Regions from separate parts of the Halomonas sp. CKK8 genome, predicted to be linked through region 4. Evidence: predicted binding sites of a transcription regulator. Region 4 holds the regulator's gene; each other region holds the start of a gene.

Region 1 (3,088 bases), 1.4 Mb from region 4:
CACGCACCCCGGCCACGCCGAAGGCGGTGTTGATCAGCATCGGCCAGATCGAGCAGATAAAGATCACGAAGATCGCCGATGCCTCGGAGTCGCGGATGATGAAGAGCGCCAGGGGCATCCAGGCCAGGGGCGAGATCGGTTTCAGCACCTGGATGAAGGGGTTCAGCGCCCGATACATCAGCGGCGACATGCCGATCAGGAAGCCTACCGGGATGGCGACGGCGGCCGCCAGCAGGTAGCCGGCGAGCACCCGGTAGAGGGAGTATCCCAGCTGGATGCCGATGCCCTTGTCGTTGGGGCCGGCGTCGTAGAAGGGATTGGAGAGCTCCTGCCAGGCGCGCTCGATGACGTCCGAGGGCGGGGGCACCCGGGCGGTGTCCTCGACGCCGCCCATCAGTTTCTCGTACTCGGTCATCTCGGCGGTGTTGCCACCGCTGGGGACCTGGTTGAGTCCCTCCCAGAGCCCCAGCCCGACGACCAGCAGCACCAGGGCTACCAGGGCGGCCCGCATGTTGAGACTGAGATTCCACTCGGTGGTCGTGCGGTCCATGTCACCCCCTCCCGATCGCGAAGCTCTTCACGTAGGCTTCGGGCTGGGTGTAGTCGAAGGTCTTGCCCATGATCTCGTAGTTGCGGCTGGCCTCGTCGGGGGCGTCGTAACCCAGCTTCCTCATGACCTTCCCGGCATCGCTCGCCAGGTAGACCTGCTCGGCGATCTGCTGGTAGTTGACGTCGCCCTCGATGTAGCCCCAGCGCTTCATCTGGGTAAGGATCCACACCGCCATCGAGTGCCAGGGGAAGGGGTCGAAGTCGATGCGATCCGGGACCCTCTGGACCCCGCCCAGGCCATCGGCGTAGGTGCCGGTCAGCACCTGCTCGATCACCGTCACCGGCTGGTTCAGGTAGTTGGTCGGGGCGATCGCGGCGGCGATCTCCTTGCGGTTCTCGTGCTTGGACGAGTACTGGGTTGCATCGATGATGGAACGCAGCAGGGCCCCGTAGGTGTTGGGATTCTCGGTGGCGAACGCCTGGCTGGTGGCGAAGGCGCAGCACGGGTGGCCCTCCCAGATCTCCTTGGTGAGCAGGTGGATGAAGCCGATGCGCTCGTAGACGGCGCGCTGGTTGAAGGGGTCGGGCGACAGGAAACCGTCGATGTTGCCGGCGCGCAGGTTGGCGACCATCTCGGGGGGCGGGATCACCCGGATCTGGATGTCCTGGTCGGGATCGAGGCCGTGCTCGGCGACGTAGTAGCGCAGCAGGAAGTTGTGCATCGAGTACTCGAACGGCACGCCGAAGATGAAGCCCTTCCACTGCTGGGGATCGCGCTTCTCCTTGTGGTCATTGTGCAGCACGATCGCCTGGCCGTTGATGTTCTCGACGGCTGGCATGATGTAGGGCTCGGGGGTCGAGCCGGCGCCCAGGGTCATGGCCAGGGGCATCGGGGTCAGCATGTGGGCCGCGTCATACTCGCGGTTCAATGACTTGTCGCGGGCCACGGCCCAGCCGGCGGTCTTGATCACCGAGACATCCAGGCCATAGCGCTCATAGAAGCCCATGGGATGCGCCATGATGATCGGGGTCGCACAGGTGATCGGCACGAAGCCGACGTTGAGCCTGGTCTTCTCCAGGGGCCCCATGTCCTCCTTGACCGCCGCCTTGATTGCCTCCATGGGCAGGAAGCTCGCCAGGGCCGCGGCCGCGGTGCCGCCGCCGACCAGCTTCATGAACTGGCGACGATGCATGTCGCTGTGGCCGAAGATGCCGCGCACCAGGGCGCTCTCCACGGCGCGATCGAGCATCGACTCACTGTCCGGCAGGGGGGGCTGCTCGGTCCTCGCATGGGCCGCATCGGCACGGTGCGCGTGGTCCTCGCTTGAGGCGGCATCGTGGCTCGCCGTGGCCGTGCAGTCATGGCAGTCGCAGGCGCTGCCATGGATCAGGGATTGGCGATGGTCGAAGGGGTTACCCAGGCTGTTGTGATCGTTCATTGTATTGTCACCTCAGGGATGCTGCGGGATGGGAGCGGATCGGTGCATCGGCGTTGTGACGATTGCCCAGCGCGACCGCTGGGCCTGGTATTCATCTGCGAGCGTCGTGCCAGATCCTCAGAGGCGGGGGAAAAAGATTTGGCGTCAGGGGGTTGCCGGTGGGCATGTGCGGCACGCCGCGCCCAAGAGCTCTCACGAAATGTCGTAATTCCCGAAATGTCGTGAGCAAATTGACGAAATCTCGGGGCGAGGATCAGGCCGTGTGGTACACAGGGGAGTCCCCCCGCGAGTCGCCGTCATGCCCCTCTCCGATCAGGCCTTCCAGGTCGCGCCCTACGCCATGCTGATCGTCGATCCCTTCCGGGATCGGGTCGTGAAGGTCAACCCCGCCGCCGAGGCGCTGATAGGGGGCGGCGCGGAGGCGCTCAACGACCGGCCGTTCAGCCACTGCCTGAGCGCCTCGCTCCCGCTCTGGGTGAGCTTCACCGACGAGGCCCTGACGTCGCCGCCGGCCTGGTCGGATGACCTGGTGCTGCTCGACCTCGGCCGCCAGCCGCACAGGGTCGAGGTCTCCGCCGTGGCCCTGCCGGGAGGCGCCGAGCTGCTGCTCACCCTGAACGAGCGCGACCAGGTCGAGCGCCGTCGCGCCCAGGCGGAGCTGGGCCGCCAGCATCGCAGTGGGGAGGTCGGCTGGCAGCGCATCGAGCAGATCTTCGAGCGCATCGAGGGGCAGAACCAGCTCATCCTGGGGGCGGCGGGCGAGGGCATCTACGGGCTCGACGCCAGGGGCCAGACCACCTTCGTCAACCCGGCCGCCGAGCGCATCCTCGGCTGGAGCGCCGCCGACATGGTGGGGCACGACGCCCACCGGCTGTTCCACCACACGCGCGGTGACGGCAGCGAATACCCGGTGCAGCAGTGCCCGATCCATGCTGCCTTCAGCGATGGCCAGGTGCACCGCGTCGATGACGAGGTGTTCTGGCACAAGAACGGCCATCCGGTCCCGGTCGAGTACACCAGCACGCCGATCTTCGAGATGGGTCGTCTGGTCGGCGCCGTGGTACTGTTTCGCGACATCAGCGAGCGCAAGCTGAGCGATC
Region 2 (3,088 bases), 480 kb from region 4:
AGCCGGCCCTCGGCGATACGCGGGTAGTAGCCCTTGCAGAATTCGTAGTGGAAGTGGGGATGGGCCACCGGATAGAAGAGCCGCGCCAGCAGGCCGCGGTCGTAGGTGAGGATATCGCAGTCGTGCAGCGCCACCACCCGGCCGCGTCCGGAGGCCTGGACGTAGCCGGCGCAGTACCAGACGTTGCGCCCCTTGCCGGGCTGCTGGGGCGCCAGGCCCTGCGCCTCGAGCTCGGCATCCAGCGCCCGCAGCCGGGGACCGTCGTTCCACAGGATGCGGTGGTGCTGGGGCAGGCGGGAGAAGAATTTCCGGGCCTGCAGGAACTGATCACGGTCGGCGCGATCGAGACCGATCACCACCTCGGCGAGATAGGGCACCCGGCGGAGCTCCTCGACGATATGGGCCAGCGCCGGCCCCTCCAGCTCGGCGTAGAGCGACGGCAGGATCAGGCTCATGGGGCGACGGGCGGAGAAGGCGACCAGCTCCTCCTCGAGGGCCGCCAGTGGCCGGCGGGTCAGGTTGTGGAAGTCGGTGATGATGCCGTTCTGGTGGAAGTCGCTCATGCCGTCGCCCTCCCAGCCCCGTCACGGCTGGCGTGGCTCACCGCCGGCCCTGGCCGGCGCTCGGCTCGCCCCCACCAGTGGGCCACCCCCTCGGCCCAGCCGGCGGGACCGGTGGCCTCGCTGCGATAGAGCGCCGGCTGCTTCGGCGACACCGCCAGGCCATGGCAGCCGCGGATCACCACCGCCTGGTCCACCATCTCGAGCATGGGAATATCGTTGGGACCGTCCCCCAGCGCCAGAGTCTGGGGACGGCTGCCACGCAGCGCCTGGAAGCGCTCGATCAGCCAGGCGACGGCACTGCCCTTGTGGCAATCCCCGGTGACGTGCCAGAAGCGCCCGCCGCGCACCAGGCGCAGGCCGTCGCCCTCGAGCCCCTCCCGGAAACGTGCGAGACCGTCGTCCGAGTCCTCCCAGAGCAGCGGCTCGCTGCCCTCGCGCAGCCGCGCCAGGCGCGCCTGTGGCTCCGACAGGCCGGTGAAGGCCACCAGGTCGTCGAGGGGCATCTCGCTCATGGTGGTGAAGCATACCCCCAGCCGCTCCCGCCAGACCCAGAGGCGCTGGCGGATGAGGCCGATATCGACGCCCAGGGTCCTGATCGCCAGGCCATCGGCGGCAACGCCGCGATCCAGCCGGGCATGGCACCAGGCTGGCGGCAGCCCGGCCAGGGCGCCGTTCTCGGCGATGAAGGGCGCCCCCTCGAGGCCGAGTTCTCGACGCAGCGGCACGACCTCGCTGCGGGTCTTGCTGGTCACCGGGATCACCGGCACCCCGAGTTCCTTCAGACGAGCCAGCCAGTCACGGGCCGGCGACCAGTCGTAGCCGTGGTGGTCGAGCAGCGAGCCATCCAGGTCGGTGAAGAGCAGGCGCGGGCGCCGGGTGGGGTCAGGGGGCGAGGCGGGTATCGAGGGCATGGCGTCTCGGGCTCCGGGTCGTGGACTCGCCATGCCCCATGCAGGGCGCGTGCCAGAGCGGGACAGAGCGCCCGTCCCTTGGGGCCTCACGGTGAGGCACGCCCGGGCGTCGACACGGCTGCACCCGTCGCAGGCAAGAAAACGCCCCGCCATGGTGCATCCTGGCGGGGCGCTCGGGCCCTGGCCTCAGCCGGGGTCAGTCAGCGACAGGGCGTCTCAGCGATAGACCGGCAGGCGGGCGCAGACCGCCTCGACCTTCGCTTTGACCTCGGCCTCGATGGCGGCGGTGTCGTCCCCCGCAGCCATGACGTCGAGGATGTCGCAGATCCAGCCGGCGAGTTCCTGGCACTCCGCCTCGCCGAAGCCACGGGTGGCCACCGCCGGGGTGCCGATGCGCAGGCCCGAGGTGACGAAGGGGCTCTGCGGGTCGCCGGGCACGGCGTTCTTGTTGACGGTGATGTGGGCCCGCCCCAGGGCGGCGTCCGCGTCCTTGCCGGTCAGGCCCTGCTTGATCAGCGAGAGCAGGAAGAGGTGGTCCTCGGTGCCGCCGGAGACCACCTCGAAGCCGCGCTCGATGAACACCCCGGCCATGGCCTGGGCGTTCTTGACCACCTGCTGCTGGTAGGTCTTGAACTCGGGCTCCATGGCCTCCTTGAAGCAGATCGCCTTGGCGGCGATGACGTGCTCCAGCGGGCCGCCCTGCCCGCCCGGGAAGACGGCGGACTGCAGCTTCTTCTCGATGGCCTCGTCGCCCTCGGCGGAGAGGATCAGGCCGCCACGCGGGCCGCGCAGGGTCTTGTGGGTGGTGGTGGTGACCACATGGGCGTGGGGCAGCGGGGTCGGATAGACGCCGGCGGCCACCAGGCCCGCCACATGGGCCATGTCGACCAGCAGGTAGGCGCCCACCTCGTCGGCGATCTCGCGGAACTTCGCCCAGTCGATGACCTGGGAGTAGGCGGAGAAGCCGGCGATGATCATCTTGGGCTGATGCTCGCGAGCCAGGGCCGCCACCTCGTCATAGTCGATCAGGCCGCCCTCGCCCAGGCCGTACTGCACGGCGTGGTAGTGCTTGCCGGAGAAGTTGGGCTTGGCGCCGTGGGTCAGGTGGCCGCCGGCATCGAGGCTCATGCCCAGGATGGTGTCGCCCGGCTTGACCAGTGCCTGGAAGACCGCACCGTTGGCCTGGGAGCCGGAGTGGGGCTGGACGTTGGCATAGCTCGCGCCGAACAGCTCCTTGGCGTAGTCGATGGCGAGCTGCTCGACGATGTCCACGTACTCGCAGCCGCCGTAGTAGCGCTTGCCGGGATAGCCTTCCGCGTACTTGTTGGTCAGCTGGCTGCCCTGGGCCTCCATCACCCTCGGGCTTGCGTAGTTCTCGGAGGCGATCAGCTCGATGTGCGCTTCCTGGCGTGCGACTTCCTTCTGCATCGCATCGAACAGGACGTCATCGAAACCGGCAATCTGCATGTCACGGCTGAACATCGGCGGGAAACCTCGCAAAACGGGGGAATCTGGGGAGCACATGATACCCCAGCCCCCGGCGGCTTTCATATGAAAGGCGGTCATGGCCAACCGCGACCCCCTCATGGGGACCGGCGATGCACCCGGCCCGCC
Region 3 (3,088 bases), 1.7 Mb from region 4:
AGCTGGCGGCCATGCTCTCCGACTTTCTGCCCGAGGCCCTGGCCCTGGGCGCGGCCTTCGCCTATGGCGGCAGCGGCGGCGTGCTGCTCGCCCTGCTGATGACCCTGCAGAACCTGCCCGAGGGCTTCAACGCCTACCGGGAACTTCGCGACAGCACCCATTACTCGTCCCGGCGCCTGCTCGGCCTCTTCTTCACCATGGCCTGGCTGGGGCCCCTGGCCGGGCTCAGCGGCTTCCTGTGGCTGAGTCCTTTCCCCGCCACCGTGGGCGCCATCATGCTGTTTGCCGCCGGCGGCATCCTCTATTCGGTGTTCCAGGACCTGGCCCCCCAGGCCAGGCTAGAGCGCCATTGGGGCCCGCCGCTCGGCGCGGTACTGGGCTTCGGACTGGGAGTCGCCGGCCATATGCTGCTGCCTTAAGAGAAAAAAAGAGGCACGCCCCCGGGGCGTGCCTCTGCGTGCCGGATGCGGCGCCTGGGCGCCGCCACCATCAGCAGCTGTAGTACATGTCGAACTCGATCGGGTGCGTGGTCATGCGGATGCGCTCCACGTCCTCGCTGAGCAGCTCGATGTAGGCATCGATCATCTCGTCGGTGAACACCCCGCCCTCGGTGAGGAAGGCGCGATCGGCATCCAGTGCCTCCAGGGCCTGGTCGAGGCTGTGGGCCACGGTCGGCACGGCCTTGCCCTCTTCCGGCGGCAGGTCGTAGAGGTTCTTGTCCATGGGGTCGCCGGGGTGGATCTTGTTCTTGATGCCGTCGATGCCGGCCATCAGCATCGCCGCGAAGGCCAGGTAGGGGTTGGCGGTCGGGTCCGGGAAGCGGGTCTCGACGCGCTTGCCCTTGGGGCTCGCGGTGTAGGGGATGCGCAGCGAAGCGGAGCGGTTGCGGGCGCTGTAGGCCAGCATCACCGGCGCCTCGAAGCCCGGCACCAGGCGCTTGTAGGAGTTGGTGGAAGCATTGGTGAAGGCGTTCAGGGCACGGGCGTGCTTGATGATGCCGCCGATGTAGTAGAGCGCCATCTCGGAGAGGCCAGCGTACTCGTCACCGGCGAACTGGTTGACGCCATCCTTCCAGAAGGACTGGTGGACGTGCATGCCGCTGCCGTTGTCGCCGACCAGCGGCTTGGGCATGAAGGTGGCGGTCTTGCCGTAGGCGTGAGCCACGTTGTGGATCACGTACTTCATCTCCTGGACCTCGTCGGCCTTCTTCACGAGGGTGTTGAACTTCACACCGATCTCGTTCTGGCCGGCGTTGGCCACCTCGTGGTGGTGCACCTCGACGGACTGGCCGATGGCCTCCAGGGTGTTGCACATGGCGCCGCGGATGTCGTGGAAGCTGTCCACCGGCGGGACCGGGAAGTAGCCGCCCTTGACCCGCGGACGGTGGGCCAGGTTGCCGCCCTCGACGGGACGGTCGGTCGCCCAGGCGCCCTCCTCGGAGGTGATCTTGTACATGGAGCCCTCGATGTCGGACTTCCAGTGCACCTCGTCGAAGATGAAGAACTCGGGCTCCGGGCCGAAGAAGGCGGTGTCGCCCAGGCCGGAGGACTGCAGGTAGGCCTCGGCGCGCTTGGCGATGGAGCGCGGGTCACGCTCGTAGCCCTGCATGGTGGCCGGCTCGATGATGTCGCAGCGCAGCACCAGGGTGGCGTCCTCGGTGAAGGGGTCGAGGAAGGCGGTGCCATCCTCCGGTCGCAGGATCATGTCCGACTCGTTGATGCCCTTCCAGCCAGAGATGGAGGAACCGTCGAACATCTGGCCGTTCTCGAAAAATTCCTCATCGACGTCACGGGCCGGGATGGTGACGTGCTGCTCCTTGCCGCGGGTATCGGTGAAGCGCAGATCGACCCACTTCACGTCATGTTCTTCAATCAGGGCGAGAGTCTTGGCAGACATGATGTCCTCCACTGTGAGCTAGGCTCGAAAGGTTGGGCTGAGGTAATGCAATGGCGCTGGCGATCCCAGCACGTGTTGTAGCATGCCGCGGCAGCGCTGCCCACGACCGCCATGCACGAACATGGCACTGCCCAGAACAATGCAGGCAGCGTGCCAACCTTGCACCGTTTCCTTCCACTCACCTCGTATCCCATTGATTCAACGTGCCTTTCAAGACTGCCTTCCGAACCCTCTCCTGCACCAGCCACCCCATGGTGCCCGCGGAAGCGGGAAGCCAGCCAGCTGTTCGCACCATATAGGTGCACCAAGACCCCCTAACGCACCATTCTGGAGCGCTTCGCCGACCCCTTGCCCGCTGATGGCGCACCTCATGCCCGAGGCGGCCGGCAAGTCATGGCTCGCGCGCAGAAATATCAGTCCGCCGCCTCATTGATACGCTTCACAACCAAAAACTACACTCACTTACATGCATGGCGGCGCCGGCCGGCGATGGCGCGGGTTCCGGACATGGCGCCATGCCATCCCAACCCGCGCACGACCTACCACTGGAGCCGGCACGAGCATGATCGTCTGCAGCATCCTCCTCGATGCCCGCTCCGCGGGTGCCGGTCTCCCCCGCCGCCTGGCAGCCCTTCGCCCGCTGCACCAGCGGCGCGACCTGCGCCTGGAAGTGGTGCTCGCCGACGATACCGAGGACTCGCGCCTGCTGCGCCTGGTGAGCGGGCATGACGTGCGCATCGTGACCACCGAGGGCACCCCGCTGGGGGATCGCCTCAACACGGCCGTGGCCCACTGCCAGGGACAGGCGCTGCTGTTCCCGGCCCGGGGTCGCGCCATCCCCGCCGGCTGGCTGACGAAGGCGCTGGAGGACATCGAGAAGCACAGCCGGGATGCGGTGGTGCTGACCACCACGAGCACCAGCCGGCTGGCGCAGCTCTGGCTACGCCTGCGCCACCGCACGCCCGCGGATACCCTCTGCGTGTCGCGGGCCTGGTTCGAGCGCATCGGCGGCTGCGACCCGGCACTCGACGCCGAGGCCCTGCCCGACCTGATCGAGCGCCTGCATGCCTGTCAGGCAAGGATCACTGCCGTGGTGGCCTGAGCCGCGGCCGAACTGGCGACCCCGCGGAGTCTCCCAAGCCACTGATATACCGTGCTACCGCAAGATTCCCCGCGACAACGCTGGTAGCCG
Region 4 (3,088 bases):
GTCGACCGGCTCGCCGTCGATGGCGTCGAAGTCCACTGGCTCGGCCAGCTTGAGGAAGCCGGCGATGGGCGCCTTGCAGTGGGGGTTGCGGGCATGGGGGATGGCGACCCCGTTGCCGATACCGGTACTGCCCAGCCGCTCGCGCCCGATCAGCCGGCTGAAGACCTCCTGGCTGTCGAGGCTGGGGGTGTTCTGGGCAATGAAGGTGCTGAAGAACTCTAGCACCCGTTTCTTGCTCCCCCCGGGCACATCGAAGAGGGTGCGCTCGGGGGGCAGGATGGCGTCCAGTGTCATGACGGATCAGCGGGCGCCGGCGCCCTGGGCGCGGGCCTGGGCCTTTTCCTTGTGCTTGACCAGCTGGCGGTCGAGCTTGTCGGCCAGGGCATCGATGGCGGCATACATGTCATTTTCCATGGCCTCGGCATGGAGGTCGGCACCGGCAGCATGCAGGGTACAGGCCGCCTGCTGGCGCTCCTTCTCCACGGAGAGGGTGACCTGCACGTTGGTGATGTTGTCGTAGTGGCGCTCGACGCGGGTGAGCTTCTCTTGCACATAGTCACGCAGGGCGTCGGTCAGTTCCACATGATGGCCGGTGATATTGACTTGCATGACACGCTCCTTGCTCTTTCGGGTTATGGGTCGATTGTAACCCTTTTTGCTGCCCTGCATACCCCCTCGGTCGAGGGGATTCGAGGGGCGCATGACCGGCGTCATTTCAACTGCTTGCGTCCACGAGGGAGGAGGAAGTCCGGCGGCTGCGGGAGCGCCAGCGGCAGGCGTCAACGCAGCCGCTTGCGCTCGCTGGAGGAGGGGATGCCCATCGCCTCGCGGTACTTCGCGACCGTGCGCCGCGCGACGCTGATGCCGGCCTCCTCGAGCAGGGTGACCAGCCGGCTGTCGGAGAGCGGCTTGCGTGCTGGCTCGTCCTGGATCAGCTTGCGGATGCGCGCCCGGATGGCAGTGCTGGAGTGGGCATCCCCCTCGCCGCTGCCGCCCCCCACCTGGCTGGAGAAGAAGTACTTGAGCTCGAACATCCCGCGCGGGGTGTGGATGAACTTCTGGGTGGTGACCCGCGAGATGGTCGATTCGTGCATCTCCACCACCTGGGCGATGTCGGCCAGGATCAGCGGTTTCATCGCCTCCTCGCCGTGCTCCAGGAAGTCGAGCTGGCGCACCATGATCTCCCGGCCCACGCGCAGCAGGGTGTCGTTGCGGCTGGAGAGGCTCTTCATCAGCCAGCGAGCCTCCTGCAGGTGGTCCTTGAGGAACTGGTTGTCCTCGCTCTTGTCGGCCCGTCGGATCAGGGCGGCATAGTCGGGCTGGATCCGCAGCCGCGGCATGGCCTCCGGGTTCAGCTCCACCTGCCAGCCATCGCGGGTATGGCGGGCGATCAGGTCGGGGATGACATAGGCGCCATCGCTGTCGGTGAAGCCGCTGCCGGGTCGGGGGTCCAGGGAGCGTACCAGCGCGATCACCGTGTCCAGGGCGTCATCGTCGAGCCCCAGCCGGCGCTTGAGCAGGCGGCGGTCGTCGCCGGCGAGCGCCTCGAGGAACTGGCGGACCAGGCGGCGCGCCTGGGGCAGCAGCGGGGTGTCATCGGGCAGGGTGGCCAGCTGCAGCATCAGGCACTCGCGCAGGTCGCGGGCGAAGACCCCCGTGGGCTCGAACTGCTGCAGGCGCAGCAGCACCTGCTCGACCTCGCGGGTCTTGAGACCTTCGAGCCCCTGGGCCCTCAAGCCGTCACGGATCTCCTCCAGGGGTTGGGTCAGGTAGCCGTCGCCGTTGACGCCATCGATCAGGCTCTCGGCGATGCGCAGCTGGCGCTCGTCCAGGTCGGTCATGGCGAGCTGCCAGGCCAGGTGGCCCTGGAGGCTCTGGCCCGTGGCCTGGCGCTCGAAGTCCGGCCCCTCGCCGCTGCCGCCGGCGGGCGCGGTACCCAGGTCCTGGTAGGTGTCGGACCAGTCGCTGTCGGTGCTGAGCTGGTCGGGTATCTCGCTGGCCCACTCCTCGTCGGGGGCCTCGCTCACCGCCTGCTCGCCGAAGTCGTCCTCGACCTCGAGCATCGGGTTGGATTCCAGCGCCTGCTGGATCTCCTGGCGCAGATCCAGGGTCGAGAGCTGCAGCAGGGCGATGGCCTGCTGCAGCTGCGGGGTCATGGTCAGCTGGGTGCCGACGCGCAGTTGCAGGGACGCCTTCATGGCCATGAGACGAATGCCCTCGACTTGCCGAAAACCCCAACCCTAGCCGCTGGCCAGGGGGCATGCAAGCGCAAAATCTGCAACAATCGTGCCATGCGCAATCTTCATGCCGTCGCGGAATAACGACAGACATATCAGATGATTGCGGTCAGAGGCGGAAGTCCTCGCCGAGGTAGACCTCGCGGACCCGCTGGTCGGCGAGGATCGCCTCGGCATTGCCCTCGGCGATGATGCGCCCGTCACCGACGATGTAGGCGGTGTCGCAGATGTCGAGGGTCTCGCGGACATTGTGGTCGGTGATCAGCACCCCGATGTCACGGGCCTTGAGCTGGCGGATGATGCCCTTGATCTCGCCCACCGAGATGGGGTCGACCCCGGCGAAGGGTTCGTCGAGCAGGATGAAGGCGGGTTCCGTGGCCAGGGCCCTGGCAATCTCGACCCGGCGGCGTTCGCCCCCGGAGAGGCTCATGCCGAGGTTGTCGCGGATATGCGTCACGTGGAAGTCCTCGAGCAGCTGCTCGAGCCGGGCCCGGCGCCCGGCGCGGTCGAGGTCCCGGCGGGTCTCGAGGATCGCCATGATGTTGTCGGCGACCGACAGCTTGCGAAAGATCGAGGCCTCCTGGGGCAGGTAGCCGATGCCGGCCCGTGCCCGCTCGTGCATGGCCGCCGTGGAGAGGTCGAGGTCGTCGATACGGACTTCCCCGGCGTCGGCCCGCACCAGCCCGACGATCATGTAGAACGAGGTGGTCTTGCCAGCGCCGTTGGGACCGAGCAGCCCGACGATCCGGCCCTGCTCGATGGAGAGGCTGATGTCCTGCACCACCCGGCGGCGCTTGTAGCTCTTGGCCAGGTGGAGGGCGCTCAGGGTCTTCATCACTGGCCGTCCTGCT

Evidence for each region. The regulator sigma-54, encoded in region 4, starts transcription at its own class of promoters, with help from an activator protein. The targets are predictions, from matches to a motif close to TGGCACNNNNNTTGCTNT.
Region 1: a site for sigma-54 is predicted at 2,083-2,100, ahead of P8934_RS12910 (CmpA/NrtA family ABC transporter substrate-binding protein). Genes of this name have one in related genera too.
Region 2: a site for sigma-54 is predicted at 1,512-1,529, ahead of P8934_RS04060 (HAD-IIB family hydrolase). Genes of this name have one in related genera too.
Region 3: a site for sigma-54 is predicted at 2,035-2,052, ahead of glnA (glutamate--ammonia ligase). Genes of this name have one in related genera too.

The regions. Positions count from the first base shown of each region.
Region 1 is NZ_CP121193.1:2,725,005-2,728,092, reverse strand. Features, by position in the region: gene ntrB (nitrate ABC transporter permease) at 1-550, opposite strand, end outside; gene P8934_RS12910 (CmpA/NrtA family ABC transporter substrate-binding protein) at 552-1,988, opposite strand; gene P8934_RS12905 (sigma 54-interacting transcriptional regulator) at 2,287-3,088, shown strand, end outside.
Region 2 is NZ_CP121193.1:852,140-855,227, reverse strand. Features, by position in the region: gene P8934_RS04065 (glycosyl transferase) at 1-563, opposite strand, end outside; gene P8934_RS04060 (HAD-IIB family hydrolase) at 560-1,474, opposite strand; gene glyA (serine hydroxymethyltransferase) at 1,691-2,956, opposite strand.
Region 3 is NZ_CP121193.1:3,647,296-3,650,383, forward strand. Features, by position in the region: gene P8934_RS17245 (divalent cation transporter) at 1-419, shown strand, start outside; gene glnA (glutamate--ammonia ligase) at 490-1,896, opposite strand; gene P8934_RS17255 (glycosyltransferase) at 2,459-2,998, shown strand.
Region 4 is NZ_CP121193.1:1,330,441-1,333,528, forward strand. Features, by position in the region: gene ptsN (PTS IIA-like nitrogen regulatory protein PtsN) at 1-294, opposite strand, end outside; gene raiA (ribosome-associated translation inhibitor RaiA) at 301-609, opposite strand; gene P8934_RS06270 (RNA polymerase factor sigma-54) at 780-2,204, opposite strand; gene lptB (LPS export ABC transporter ATP-binding protein) at 2,347-3,072, opposite strand; gene lptA (lipopolysaccharide transport periplasmic protein LptA) at 3,072-3,088, opposite strand, start outside.